2 regions of the Paenibacillus sp. FSL M7-1046 genome follow, and region 1 is predicted to be linked to the other one. Evidence: riboswitches for the same ligand, from Rfam matches in the RefSeq annotation. Region 1 holds a riboswitch; the other holds the start of a gene.
The links. A riboswitch is a leader RNA that binds a small molecule or an ion and turns the genes downstream of it on or off. The one in region 1 is predicted to bind cyclic di-GMP.
Positions count from the first base shown of each region.

Region 2: another riboswitch for cyclic di-GMP. It lies ahead of NYE29_RS07510 (collagen-binding domain-containing protein); the one in region 1 lies ahead of NYE29_RS07980 (anti-repressor SinI family protein).

Region 1 covers NZ_JBBOXB010000001.1:1,854,165-1,861,905, forward strand. Annotated here, with positions in the region: gene NYE29_RS07955 (TasA family protein) at 1-461, opposite strand, end outside; gene NYE29_RS07960 (TasA family protein) at 544-1,047, opposite strand; gene sipW (signal peptidase I SipW) at 1,134-1,727, opposite strand; gene NYE29_RS07970 (hypothetical protein) at 1,746-2,846, opposite strand; gene NYE29_RS07975 (helix-turn-helix domain-containing protein) at 3,268-3,600, shown strand; gene NYE29_RS07980 (anti-repressor SinI family protein) at 3,700-3,852, opposite strand; cyclic di-GMP riboswitch class I at 3,880-3,964, opposite strand; gene NYE29_RS07985 (2-oxoglutarate dehydrogenase E1 component) at 4,453-7,320, shown strand; gene odhB (2-oxoglutarate dehydrogenase complex dihydrolipoyllysine-residue succinyltransferase) at 7,375-7,741, shown strand, end outside.
Region 2 covers NZ_JBBOXB010000001.1:1,748,183-1,755,923, reverse strand. Annotated here, with positions in the region: gene NYE29_RS07530 (hypothetical protein) at 1-60, opposite strand, end outside; gene NYE29_RS07525 (phosphatidylinositol kinase) at 307-594, opposite strand; gene NYE29_RS07520 (ASCH domain-containing protein) at 984-1,406, shown strand; gene NYE29_RS07515 (hypothetical protein) at 1,743-2,156, opposite strand; cyclic di-GMP riboswitch class I at 2,780-2,869, shown strand; gene NYE29_RS07510 (collagen-binding domain-containing protein) at 2,953-5,265, shown strand; gene NYE29_RS07505 (alpha/beta hydrolase) at 5,552-6,493, shown strand; gene NYE29_RS07500 (hypothetical protein) at 6,698-7,246, opposite strand; gene NYE29_RS07495 (DUF4367 domain-containing protein) at 7,314-7,741, opposite strand, start outside.

The DNA.
Region 1 (7,741 bases):
AACAGCCGGTCTGCAGCTTCGTTCACCTCATTGAGTGCATCGGCATTAAGAGTGACGCCGCCTGGTGCAGCCAAAGCGGCTACAGTAACTACCGCTTGCTCACCGAATGCGAGCGCATCGGCCTGCTGTGCAGGTGTTCCTTCCGGGATGGCAATCAGATCGGTCAGTTTGGCATCCAGCGTTCCGGTATTTTTGATCAGCATGGCGCGGGTGTGGGTATCTTTCGGTGCCCACAATCCTGTTCCCATACGTCCGGCATCGGAGTCGCCCGTATAGAACATCGGGCCTTCAACCGGCACGTCATTGCGGTGAGTACTTAAGGACAACGTACCGGAAGCAAAGGTGTTGCCGGTGTTTTGGGCGGAGCTGGTGAACAAGGCATACGTGCCTCCACCAATGGCGGCGCAGAGCAGCACCACGGAGGAAAATGCGGCAATCAGCATTTTTTTCTTTTTCATCATTGAAGTAAGCTCTCCTTATTAAAAAAGGGGGGCAACCCCCTTTTTATTTGATTTTTAGTTATAGACCCGTTCGTTATAGTGCTTAGTTATTTTTAGTCTGCTCTGCATCTACTTTAATGGAGGCTGTACCCGACTTACCTTGGTAGCTGTTGTCAGCTGCTTTCGGGAACTCTGCTTTGACATAAATCGTCTCCGATCCGCCCACAGCAAGCACACGGTCGGCGACGGTAAGCGGTACCGTTCCAGCCGCATCAGAGTACGCGGTAATGACCAGCGGGGTTGCTCCGCCGCCGAGGTCGCCGCCTGCAGCCAGCGAGAGATCATAACGCAGCTCAAGCGTTCCTTTGTTACTAACTACTACAGGCTGGATTTCAGAATCTCCCGGAGCCCAATTTGTGATGTTGAAATATTTCTGCTGAGCTTCATCCTTCTTATCCAGTTCAATCTTGAGCGTGCCAGCAGCAAACGTATTGCCTGTATTCTGTGCGGAACTCGTAAAGATAGCGAAGGATCCCCCGGCAATTAATGTTGCCCCCAGTGCTGTAGTCGCCATTGCCATTGCCATCGTTTTTTTGAGATTTGCCATTGTTATTTGTCTCCTCCTGGATCTCCATGAATGGAGTATGTTATGAATTATTTATTGAATCTTCCCTAACCACGTTAGGAGAAGCATCAACCGTTCGTAACAGGCGGGGATTCTCCGGGCGCAAGCTGCACCTCTACAGGATCCTCCATGCGCATGATCGATTTGAAGATTGTAATAAGGGAAGAGATGACGAGGAAAATTCCCGGAATAACCATTACGACAATAATCCCGGCGGTCGATTTTACCCAGTTCATGAAATATCCCAGAAACGGAACGGTAAAGTCCGCGTACTGTGCAACAACATTACTCGAAGGAATAGGATCTGCATCCTGCGCATCGTTATTGTCGCCTTTGGTGATATACCGGGTGTTTTCTCCCGAGCCGAGCACGCTGACAATGCGGTGGGTAATCAGGCTGTTTGATCCATCCAGGGCTTTGTAAGTGATTACATCTCCTGGTTTAAAAGATCCCTGACTCTGTTCACTCACCGGTTTGACGGCAATGACAGCCCCCGTCTGGATTCCGGGCTCCATGGAGCCGGAGAGCACCGTTAGAATTTCCTTGCCCAGAATCTTGGGTGTTCCGCCATTCATCCGGCTAGTGATTGCAGATACCAGCGTAAGTAGAAAAATGAGAATTAACACATACATCAATAGGTTACGAGTCCATTTAAGTATCACTGGAGAGCACCGCCTTGTTTAGAATACGCCTTGCTTTTCGCCTATTTTTACCGTTATGCTGTCAGGATTCGCGTCCGGGGCAGGGGCTTCAGGCTTTGCTTGCTCCTCAGCTTCGAGCTTCGCTTTCTCCTCGGCTTCGAGCTTCGCTTTATCCTCAGCTTCGAGCTTCGCCTTCTCCTCAGCTTCGAGCTTCGCTTTATCCTCAGCTTCGAGCTTCGCTTTATCCTCGGCTTTGAGCTTCGCTTTATCCTCAGTTTCGAGCTTCGCCTTCTCTTCGGCTTCGAGCTTCGTCTTCCTCTCAGCTTCGAGCTTCGCTTTCTCCTCGGCTTCGAGCTTCGCCTTTTTCTCAGCTTCGAGCTTCGCCTTTTCTTCCGCTTCGAGCTTCGCCTTCTTCTCAGCCTCTTTCAGTCCTTGGATTACGTCAGCGGCCTCTGTATGCATCAACGAGGTTTCGTCCGCATAACTCCTAGCCTGTTCGGCCGCGTTCGATGCCTGATGATAGGCTGCCTGCACATAAGCGTCCACTCTTCTGATGGAGCTTAGCTTTCTAACCATCTCCTGAAATTCGCCCAGCGTTAGATTGGCTTGGCTGAGCAATTGTTCGAATACCGGGATATCGTTATTTTGTGCGGCTGTTAATTGATTAAAATCGACCTCATATGGAGAAAGTCTCTGGTTCACTTCATTGACTTGCTGCTCCAGCTCTAATTGCGAGCGTGTTAGATAGCCTTGAAGCTCAGCTAAAAAAGCAGCCGCGCCGGCCGCAGCCTCACGCGTTTGTGCAGCAGCCTCTTGAATACCTCCAATACGTCCCTCTGCGGTCTCCGAGTCCGTATTCTTATCCGTTATCTCCGCCAGCACCTCTCTCGCCGCTTCACGCTGCCAGGCAGCAAGCTTCATCGCTTCGCTGGCTTGGTTGGCAATATGATCGACCGTGCTTGGAAACACAAATGCTGTGGTGATATTGGAGGATTCGGTTGCTGCGACGTTAGTCAGCAATGCATACGTGGGCGTTGTAATTTGGCCGATGCCATAAGCCGAAATCACTACGATCCCTGCAATTTGGGGAAGCGTATACCGACGGATATTTCTATTCCGGGAAGAACGTGAAAGCCTCACAGGAGCCTCTCCTTTAGCTGCTTGCAATTTCCTGCAAACAAAGTAATCTATTAACACCCAGCCTTTATGACGAACGTTATTCGTTCGTTATTAAGAACTATGACGTAAGTATATGCCATTACTCCTACAAATCAAAAATCTCATTTTGTTGCAATATTCTTAATAAAGAACGATTTATAGTTAATTTTCTGCTTTTAGCTTCATTTTCCTCAGCTTATCGTACTTTTTAACGAACGTTTTCGCATGAAAAATCTAAATGATACCGCAGAGGGAATAAAAATAATGGGGATGTGGAGTGGAAACGACATAAAAGGGGGATCATTCATACCGGAACTGATTCTATAGTGCTTTGTCCGTCTTCCGGTTATTTGTTATACTGTAACAAAAAGTACGGAGGGGCGTTTTTATCGTGCCAGATAATATGGGAAGTCGCATCCACCATCTCCGTCTGGAAAAAGGCTTGTCTCTTTCGGAGCTTGCGGATAAGGCTGATGTGGCGAAATCATACTTAAGCAATGTGGAAAGAAATATACAATCTAACCCCTCTATTCAATTTATTGAAAAAATCGCTGACGCACTTCAGGTGTCCATTCATGCGCTGCTTTACGGCGAGCCTTCCGATGTGCAGGAGTCACCTCTGGATGGAGAATGGTCCCGGCTCGTACTGGAAGCTATGGCTTCGGGTATAAGCAAGCGGGAATTCAAAGAGTTCTTGGACTATCAAAAATGGCGGCTGGAGCAGAAGGATTCCTGATTCATGCAGGTTCCTTCTACTGCCGGTCATACAGAAAGGGCACAGCGGAGAGATCCGCTATGCCCTTTCTGTATGTACAAAACTTTTAGCAACCAACCGCTACATCGCCTGTAAAGTCTTCTCATTAAAAAATTGGCGGATTTCATCCGCTTTGATGCCCGCCTGCTTAGCCGACATCAGCAAATATACCCATTCTAAATCCAGATCAACTGTCTGCAGTTCTCCGTTGTTCCCCTGGTTGGACTTATCCAAGAAATCTCCTCCTAAGATTACGCGTCCCCAGGCAGTCCGGCCGTCGTAGTATTTCTACATTAGACCCGAGACTTTGTGCCCCTGTCTTTCGGCAGGTTTACCCTTTACTGGATCCTTTACATGAAAGGATCTGGCTAGAAATTCATGAAACCGTTATCCGCAATAACATTATACAATATCTTACACGAAAAGTGTGTCGATTTATGGGAATATTGTATAAATAGAAACGGAAAATAATTGATTATTTTGCCAACAGCTTGTATGAATTACTCGATAACCCAAAAAAATTGTAGAACAAGCCTCTTTATCTATGTATGTATGTATATATGAAAACTGAAAACAACATTTTTATTTCGTTCATTTCAATCACACCGCCGCATCATTTTCATATAGTTAAGAAACCAAACTTATAATAGTTCTGTATGAATTAGGCACTGAATCATACCGTTTTGCGAACGGATTCAACCAAAGTATGAATTGATTACCCGCCTTGAAAGTTGCACAATAAGATGAGGAATGAAACCGCAAACATCGAAGCTCCACAAGGGCGCCGGCGAAATTTTGGCGCGCGTGGAGTTCATCCGTTAGGAGGATGTATTCATGGCAGCCAAAGATCCCTATAACGAAACTGTGTGGAGCAAGTATTACGGACCCAATCTGGGTTACATCCAAGAGAAATATGAGCAATTTGTAAAAGATCCAACTTTAGTAGAGCATAATTACCGCGATCTCTTCACCCTTTCCGGCCCCCCTCCATTGGCTCCTGATGCCGAACAGGCACCGCTGCCTGTGATTTCAGGAGATACTGAGTGGCTTAGAAAGGCCGTAAGGGCCTCCAAGCTGATCGCCAATATCCGCATACATGGCCATATGGCCGCCAATATCGACCCGCTGGACCGGGGAAACAATCCGATGGCGAAATATTTGGAGTACGAAACCTATGATCTGACCCGCGAGGATTTAATGGCTATGCCCGCCTCGCTGATCTGGGAGAATGCCCCGAATGACGTTCATACTGCTTGGGATGCCGTTCACCGGATGCGCCAGGCCTACACGCAGACCATTGCCTATGAATTCGGGCATGTGCGTGACGAGCAGGAGCTGCGCTGGCTGAACAGCCAGGCGGAATCTACCAGCTCTCCCGCGCCTCTAAACAACACAGAGCGCAAAGAATTGCTGAAAAGACTGATTCAGGTAGAGCAGTTCGAAACTTTCCTTCATAAAACCTTTGTCGGCCAGAAACGCTTCAGCCTGGAAGGCAATGACACCTTGGTGCCGATGCTGGATGAAATCGTGCGTGCTGCCGCTCATGACGGTGCCGAACATATCCTGATGGGTATGGCGCATCGCGGACGGCTCAACGTCCTGGCTCATATCCTGGGCAAACCTTATGATATTATTTTCTCGGAATTCCATCATTCGCCGAACAAGGAGCTGTTCCCTTCCGAAGGCTCCATGGGCATCAACTACGGCTGGACCGGCGATGTGAAATATCATCTCGGCGCTGACCGCGCCGTCCGTGAAGGAGAAACCGTCCGTACACGGATCACTCTGGCCAACAATCCGAGCCACTTGGAATTCGTCAATCCGGTGGTTGAGGGCTTCACGCGTGCGGCCCAGGAAGACCGCAGCACTCCGGGTCTGCCTAAGCTAAATACGAATAAAGCCATGGCTGTGCTGATGCATGGCGATGCTGCCTTCCCGGGTGAAGGCATCGTGGCCGAAACCCTTAATATCGGCAAGCTTAAAGGTTATCAGAACGGCGGTACAGTGCATATCATCGTCAATAACCGGATCGGATTCACGACGGAAAGTGAAGATTCCCGTTCTACCCACTATGCCAGTGACCTGGCTAAGGGTTATGAAATTCCGATTGTGCATGTCAATGCCGATGATCCGGAGGCTTGCATTGCCGCCGTCCGTCTGGCCAGCGCCTACCGCAATCTGTTCAAGAAGGATTTCGTGATTGACTTGATCGGCTATCGCCGCCATGGACATAATGAAATGGATGATCCGGAAACGACACAGCCGATTGTTTATGGTAAAGTGCGCAATCATCCTACTGTATACAAAGTGTACGCGGAACGGCTGCAGGAGGAGAGAGTTATTACGGCTGAAGACGTTACATCAATGAACGCCGAAGTTGAAGGCGTACTGCAGCAAGCCTTTGATAAGATGAAGGAAGGCAAGCATAAGAACGCAGAGGCCAAAACCGCAGTTGCACTGGACAGCGTACGTACACCGCAGCGTCCTACAGCGGTTCCGCTTGACAACCTGCAGGAAATTAACCGGGAGCTGCTGTCGGTGCCGGACGGCTTCCAGGTCTATCCGAAGCTGGAGCGGATTCTGCAGCGCCGCAAAGACGCTTTGAATGATGGAGAACGTGTTGACTGGGCACTCGCAGAAGCCCTCGCCTTCGCTACGATTCTGAAGGACGGCACACCGATTCGCCTCAGCGGCCAGGACTCCCAGCGCGGCACCTTCGCGCACCGCCATCTGGTGCTGCATGACAGTGATACAGGGGCACTTTTCTCTCCGCTGCATCAGCTTAAGGACTCCAGCGCCTCCTTCGGGGTGTATAATAGTCCGCTGTCTGAAGCGTCAGTACTCGGGTATGAATACGGCTATAACGTGTTTGCCCCGGAAACCTTTGTCATCTGGGAAGCGCAGTATGGTGATTTCGCCAACGCCGGGCAGGTCATTATCGACCAGTTCATTGCTGCCGGACGCGCCAAATGGACCCAGCGCAGCAACCTGGCGATTCTGCTGCCGCACGGCTACGAAGGCCAGGGACCAGAGCATTCCAGCGGAAGGCTGGAACGGTTCTTGCAGCTGTCGGCTGAAGAGAACTGGACTGTAGCCAATCTGACCTGTGCGTCGCAGTATTTCCACCTGCTCCGCCGCCAAGCTGCCCTGTGCGGCAGATCGGATGCCCGCCCGCTGGTGGTCATGGCTCCGAAAAGCCTGATCCGCAACACACGCAGCACTTCCCCGGGAGCCGAACTGGCTTCGGGAAGCTTCCAGCCGGTCCTGCCGGAGCCGCTTCTGGGCAGCAAGCCCGGCGAGGTTAAACGGCTGGTTGTCTGCAGTGGTAAGGTCGCTATCGACCTGCAGGCCGAGCTGGATTCAGCCAAGGGGCAGGATTGGTCCTGGCTGCACATTCTGCGGCTGGAGCAGCTCTACCCGTTCCCGGAACGGGAACTGGCCGCTCATCTGAGCACCTTCCGCTCCCTGCAGGAAATCATCTGGGTACAAGAAGAACCTAAGAATATGGGCGGTTGGAGTTATGCCGAACCACGGCTGCGCGCCATCGCCCCGCAGAATGTCAAAGTGCAGTATATCGGCCGTCCGGAACGTTCCAGCCCGGCCAGCGGTTACGCCGATGTGCATAGCTTTGAACAGCGGCGTATAGTTACGGAAGCCCTGAAACTAAATTCGCAAGTACAAGCGGCTGTACCGTCCTCCTGAAAAGGGACGGTGTCACGATAACGTTAACTATTATATTTGGGGAGGTAAGGGCCTGTGTCCGAAATTAAAGTACCCGATCTGGGCGAATCCATTTCCGAAGGAACGATCTACAAATGGCTGGTTAAAGAGGGCGATACTGTCGGCCAGGGGGATGTGCTTGCTGAGCTTGAAACCGACAAGGTCAATCTTGAAATCAGCGCGGAGGAGGACGGCGTCATCTCCTCCATCCTGCGCCAGGCCGGCGAGAATGTAGCCGTCGGCGAGGCTATCGGCGTGATCGGCAGCGCAGACGCTGCTGCCGGAAATGCGCCGCAGGCCGCTGCGGGCGGCAAGCCCGAGGCGGCACCTGCCCCAGGCAGCGTTGCACCTGCCGCTGCCGCACCTGTGGCAGCGCCTTCGGACGCTGCCGTTCCTGCCGCCG
Region 2 (7,741 bases), 110 kb from region 1:
ATTCATGCTGCCGGCAATGCTAGCGTTTTGTGAAGTCCGTGCATCGAGTAAACGTGTCATACATCAAGCCTCCCATAGTTTTTGAGATATGCTATGCAGCTATTCCAAAGAGTTCGTCCGCAGGGAGGCAATCATTTAGAGACAGCTAGCCGCCAAGAGTTGTAATACATGCTTCACTAGCTTGTCTCATTGGGAACTATGGGATTATATGTAGAGATTGCACAGCGGGGGATAGCGGTTATACAGCGGCAGTTATTTTGAGGGGCTGGCATAGGCGAAGGGAGGGGGATTCCCTCCCTCATGTCATTAAATAAAAAACGGGAGTAAGAACAAAGCAGTAATGGCGCCAAAAGGGATCCGTCTCTGGATAAAGCGGCGTCTGGGGAAAAAACCTGGATGGAACCCGAATTGTCTGTAGGTAGAGTTTTGCGCAGGCATACCCTGAAACATCTCGTTTGTGGGAATAGCAAGAGTAACGAAATCCTGGTCTACATGGGCAATAAACCCATCATGAGACTGACCATCTGTAGTAGTTACACCAACGTACTTATTCATGCAACTCCAAGAGACTTGTTGATAATTATTTGCGTCCATAAAATAATACCTCCTCAGATAAATACATCCTGACAACAGTCTATGGACTATAACCTATATTGTTGACGGCGAATGCCCATTAATAATTGTTTGGATTTGCAGAAGCTAAGTTATTCCAATAGTGGAGGAATCCTAAGGGCAAAAGGAAGAGTAAAGCAGTCGAGAGAAACTTTACAAAACCTTATTGAACCTTATAATGAGTAGTGAAGCGCCGCAAAGAACATACAGAACCTAATTGAACCTTACAGATGGGTGTGGGTTACGCGCATAATGCTTAAGCCGGGGGCAATTTCCTTCACCAGCATCTTAAAAAAACTATATGCGGCGCGGTTTTCCGGATTCCCGGTGGGCTGCGCCTTTCCTTTGTTGCAGAGAGGGGGCAGGAAGTTATGCGATGCCTGACTATACGGCAGCCTTGGGCGACGCTCATTGCTCTTGGTGAAAAATCATTCGAGACCCGTTCCTGGAGAACGGCTTACCGGGGTGAAATCGCCATTCATGCCGGTTTGAAGATTGATAAGGAAGTATGCTTACGGGAGCCTTTCCGATCGGTGCTCGCCCGTCATGGTCTTACAGCGGACAATTTGCCTGCCGGAGTGATTATAGCGACAGGATCGCTGATAAACTGTTATGAAGTTACAGCTGGTATGGCTGAAGAAGGCTGGCCCTACGGCAGCGAATATATCTTTGGAGATTATAGGGAGGGACGGTTTGCCTGGGAACTGACGGGGGTCACTCCGCTGGAGGACAACATTCCGGCCAAGGGCCGGCTGGGCTTCTGGGAGCATCCTGTTCCGCAAAGGGAGCGGTGAAGCGCTTATGGAATTTCAGACCAGCAAGTCTAACTGGATAGACGGAAAATGTTATGACGGTACCGGCGGTTCGGTGGAATACAGGTATGAATGGGCTCAGGAAGGAGCGTATGCATAGGAAATGGGCAGTCTTCTTATTGCGTGGCTTTGCATGTTATGTTTATTTCTTACGTTTAAGGATAAGGTAAGCCGGAGAATTCTATATCCCGTGGCGCTGGTAGTTATTTTCGGCACATTGGGCTATTGGAAGGTTTTAATGTAATTTATAGCGGGTACTTTACAGGTCTTGCCGACTCCCAGGGCGAGGCCTGTTTTTATTCTTCAACGCACCAAAGGCTATTGGCTTGCTTGAGGGCCGGATTTGATTTTGTACTGTTCCTCATAGCTGTTGTAGCCGGAGATATCGAGTCCCAGGTATTTGCGCATATGGATAGCGGCCTGTGCAGCGATGACGTCATCCAGCAGCAGCATCCGTTCATGATATCCCCGGCATATAAATTTGGCCTCGATGCCCACCTGGAGCCGCTGCTGTTCATAGACCTTAACTCCGCGTTTCCTCATTTCGGCGCGCACATCCCTCAGATCGGCAGTAGCCGCATTTGCAGCAGTACGGAGAACCTCCATGTATGGGGCGGGAGTCCGCAGTTGTGTCGACATAATGGCTGAATCCCGTTCAAAGGCTGATAAAATCAGCGGAAGCAATATATAGGATTTGACCAGTGTATTATCGTTACTCTCCGCTCTATGCATAAATTCAATCACCTCTAATAAGAACGTATATTCGTATTTTAACCGATTATTCAAAAATTAATCAATGGAATTTCTAAACAGCTGAAACAATGTGACATAATTCACAAAATAATTATAAGAATTATTTTATATTAAAATTGAAATAATAAATATTGAAAAATAAAGCTTATTAAAAAGGAGAATTGTGATGAATTATGAGGGAAGTCTCCGCCGCGGATTGTTGTTCGGGTTGTTTCTAAGTGTTCCACTATGGATGTCCATGATCGGCTGGGTTCAGCTGTTATAAAATATACCAATTCTGAGTCCGGCTGTTGCCCGCTGACTTATGTAAATTGACAATGACTAAAAACTGCTGCCAAAAGCTGGCGACAGTTTTTTTGCCGTTTCGACATAAGTTGAAAAGTGGTTCGAATATACTAATTTTTAATATTGAAAATTTGTTTTATGTGATTGGTGAATACAACGAAACCCTTATGTGATGCGGGATTGAGGACTTTTTCAGAGAATCTATCAAAAAAAATAAGGAATAGATTGACAAACAGAGAGGGGAAGAGATAGACTGATTCTAGTCCGAAAGTAACAAAAGTCATAGACTACATAGAATACGACTGTTACCAACTTCTCATGTATAATCGCAAACCGTTCGAAAGAGCGGGACGCAAAGTCAGGAATCTACAGCACTCTAAAGGTGCCACGATCGTCCGGCCGCCATGAAGCTAACCCTTCTTGGCGGTCTTTTTGTTGTTACGGGCTAATCTGTGCATTCATAGAATAGTTACATAGGAGGTACATATCGTTGTTGAAGAAAAAATCATTAGCCTTGATTCTGACGGGGATTTTAACCATCGGCAATATGCTTCATCCGGGGATCAATGTAGAGGCGGCGGCAAGTATGCCGTACACCCCAACACCGGTGCTGGGAGTCGCCGGCAATTTCAACGCCTTTATCTTTGGAGATTTCGCGCAAAGCAATGACCAGATCCACGGACGGCTTGCTGCTGCAGGGAATATTACTCTTCAGGGATATGGAGTATCCAAGGATGCTGTGGGCGGAGATGTGCTTATCGCCGGCAAAGACATCGACTTTTCAAATGGAACAGTTTATGGCACCTCTGTGTATGGAGGCAGCATGAAAAGTTCAGGAGCTGACCTTAAAGGAGGTACGCGGCAGGATCATCCGATCGATTTTCAAGCTGAGGAGCAATTTTTGATTCAGCGTTCGAGTGAACTTGCTGCTCTGAAACAAACGCAGCCCTTTGTCAGAGATGGAGGGAAAATGACGATTAACGCTCCGGATTCCTTTAATGTCATTCATTTGACTGCTGCGGATTTGGCGGTTACCAACGGTCTCCAGTTCAACATTGCAGGAAATGCCACGGTAATTATCAATGTAAGCGGGAATAAGGTCGTCATTCCGGATTTTCAAATGTGGAATGGCAAATCTCACAATGTGCTGTTCAACTTCTACGAAGCTTCTTCTGTAGCTAATGGGAACACAACCATTGAAGGCACCATGTTAGCGCCGCATGCCTTTGTGGCGTTCAGCCGTGCTGAACTGCATGGTACCCTTATTGCAAAAGGATTCAGCGGTTATATTCAGATGCATCATCATACCTTTGAGGGAACGGTGCCGCCAGTCGGCCCGACACCAACACCGAAGCCGACACCAACACCAACACCAACACCGACGGCGACGCCAACACCGACGCCGACACCGACGGCGACGCCAACACCGACACCGACACCAACGGCGACGCCGATACCGACGCCGATACCGACGGCGACACCGACGGCAACGCCGACGGCGACACCGACACCAACGGCGACGCCGATACCGACACCGACGCCAACGGCGACACCGACGCCAACACCGACGCCGACACCGACGGCGACGCCAACACCGACACCGACACCAACGGCGACGCCGATACCGACGGCGACACCGACGGCAACGCCGACGGCGACACCGACACCAACGGCGACGCCGATACCGACACCGACGCCAACGGCGACGCCGACACCAACGCCAACGGCAACACCGGTGCCGACACCAACGCCAACACCGGTGCCGACACCGACACCAACGCCAACACCGACGCCAACACCGGTACCAACGCCAACACCGGTGCCGACACCAACGCCGACGCCAACACCGACACCGACGGCGACACCAACACCAACGGCGACGCCAACACCGACGGCGACGCCGACACCAATGCCGACGGCGACACCGACACCGACGCCAACACCAACGCCAACACCGGTGCCGACACCAATACCAACGCCGGTACCAACACCGACGCCGGTACCAACGTCGACACCAACACCAACACCAGCGCCGACACCAACGCCAACACCGGCGCCGCCACCAACACCGGCGCCGACTCCGCCACCAACACCGGCGCCGACGCCGACACCGACACCGGTGCCAACACCGACACCGACGCCGACGCCAACGCCAACACCGGTGCCAACACCGACGCCAACACCGGCGCCGCCACCAACGCCGACGTCAACACCGACACCGACACCGACACCGGTGCCAACGCCAACACCGGTGCCGACACCAACGCCAACACCAGCGCCGACACCAACGCCAACACCGGTGCCGACACCGGTACCAACACCGACACCAACGCCGTTGCCAACAGTAGACCCGACGCCAGCACCGACGAGTGTAGCGCCAACAGTAGACCCGACGCCAGCGCCGACGAGCGTAGCGCCAACAGTAGACCCGACGCCAGCACCGACGAGCGTAGCGCCAACAGTAGACCCGACGCCAGCACCGACACCAACGGTGATTGGTACGAATGACGATCAGGAGATTACGATTGATGAGGATCCGCTGCCTTTGGGCCCTGTGACCACACCTTCGCCTGTGCAGCCAACGCCGGAGACTACTCCAGCGACTGATCCAGTACCTGCTCCGGTACCGGATGAAGAGATTATTCTTGATGAAGAAATTCCGCTGGGGCCAGTGGATCCGGCCGAGAGTCTGCCGCAGACGGGCGAAACCAGCCCGGCACCTTATTATATTACCGGTCTCGCTATTGCCGGAGTAGGTCTGCTGCTGAGCAGAACGGCAAAAACAAGCAGACGAAAACGCTGAAGCTTTCATTGAATCACACTCGGGCTAATAGCAGTCCAGACGCCATGTTCTAAACATAATTCAGGCCGCTTACGGGAGAGAAAATCCCGGAAGCGGCCTTTTTATAGAGTGTTTCCTAAGTTTTGAGGGTTATTATACAACAATCGTTTAGATTTCAATCCATCTGTTATACGTTCATTTCTCGCAGGCGAGGCTACCATGTTATACTATGCAGAAATCATTGCGGAGCCCGCATGATTGTGACTGGAGTATCCCACAGCTACGAGAAGGAAAGGTGAGAATATTCATGTGGAGTGTAATTATACTGGCGATTATTATCGTCATTGCCGGAGGATTGACCTATGCGGGTTTCTTTTTCTATGGAGTGGCGATCCATCGGGCGCCTAAGGAGTTTTTGGCGAATTCACCTGCGCTGAAGGTAGATCCGCCGGTGGCTGGAGCATCATGGGGAGAAGGGGCGGAGTGGATCGCCCGGCAGAGCTTCCGGAATGTCGACATGATCTCAGAGGATGGACTGAAGCTGCGGGGTTATTATCTGCCGTCAGAGCGGGCAGCCGGACGTACAGCAATCGTTGCCCACGGCTATTCCGGTAAAGCCAAGGATATGGGGGCCTACGCCAAGATTTATTATGAAAACCTGGGCTATAATGTGCTGATTCCCGATGCCAGGGGACATGGTGAAAGCACAGGCAATTACATAGGACTTGGCTGGCCCGAACGCCGGGATTATGTAAAGTGGATCGAATACACCATTGAAGAGAATGGGCCGCAGGCGCAGATTGTGCTGCATGGGGTGTCTATGGGTGGAGCAACGGTGATGATGACCGCGGGTGAAGAGCTTCCGCCGCAGGTGAAGGCGGTTGTTGCCGACTGCGGGTATAGTTCGGTCAAAGCACAGCTCTCTTATCAGCTCTGGCGGATGTATCATCTGCCAAGCTTTCCCTTCGTGCAGATTGCCAGTCTGATTACCCGGCTGAAAGCAGGCTATTTCTTCGGTGAGGCATCAGCGCTGAAGCAGGTGCGTAAGGCACGGGTGCCGATCCTGTTCATCCATGGTGATGCCGATAAGTTCGTACCCTATGCCATGATGGACAAAGTGTACCAGGCATGCCGCAGCCCCAAGGACAAGTTTGTAGTGCATGGGGCAGGGCATGGGCTTTCTTATGATACGGATAAGGCAGGATATGTCAGCAAGGTAAGTGAGTTTGTTAACCGGTACGTGAAGTAGTCCAATAACCCCGGAAAGTAGACGCGCCTACGTTCGGGTGTGTTTAATCCCTGAGTCGATCGAGTGTATTAGTTATGTACCTGTTAATGTATTGCGCAATGTATTCACATGATCATTAAAGTATCATCTCTCTATCGCTTTGTTCTTTACGGTAGAAAGATGATACTTTTAAAAATGAGGGGAGCATATTGATAAAAAGTTGTTCTACTCAGTTTCATTGTAAGTGATTGCTTTTGAGAATAATTCGAACTGTTCGTCTTTGGTGTATTTATTTGTTATTTGAGCTTCATAAGTGTACGAGAGCCCATTATGACGAGCATATATTAATAATGAATCATTAATTTCTGTATAGAGAAGCTCGAGACCATTTACAGTTTTTGTGTTCATGTTATTAGCAAGTTCTACTTCAATGTCGCTTACAGAAAGTGTAGCTATTTTATCGCCCTCATATGGACCATAAAGCAACTCAATGCTTTTATCATAGGCTTCTGCTTTCTCTTTTTCACCCTTATTGTCGGTGTAAGTTAGTATAACTGTATTTCGAGGGGGATTATCGGTTTCCAACCCCCTTTTAACAACTATTTCCTTAATATCCAAACCAGCAATTTTGGGTGTTTCGGTGAGAGGACTAAGCTTCTTAACGTTTTCGTTAGCTTTCGCGAGATCAGCATTTCCAGATGAGGAACATCCTACAATTGAAGCCAGTGTAAGTACCAAAAAAATGAATGCTATTGTTTTGCTTTTTTTAATCATATGCCCTCCTTAGAGTCAATAAAGATTTTATCAGGACCTTTATCGAGGTCCTGATAAAATCTTAAACTTATTTAATTGAATTTACAAAATCCCAAAGTTGTGACTCATCAATCCCTGATTTTGCAATTACAAAATGACTTGCTCCCTTAAAGTGCCAATTAAATACCTTAATGCCTTTTTCTTTGCTTTCTAAATATTGTCCCAGTACTCCATTAATTTCAATTTGTTTTACATTTTCATCAACAAGATCAATCTCCATTTTTTTTGTAGTGTAATCTATCCAATTACTTGGTTCAGTTTGATCTCTATAACGTATGGTAACTTCTTTAACGGAATCTTCATTTAGATTTCGAAGTGATTTACTGATTTTTTCTGGTGGTGTGTTATAAATAACACTTTCTTGTTTGAAGTTATCAGGCAGAACTGATGGCAAATGAAGATCAATATTATCCATAAGTGTTTCAGCCTCTTTTAGATCAATTGTTTCGGCAGATG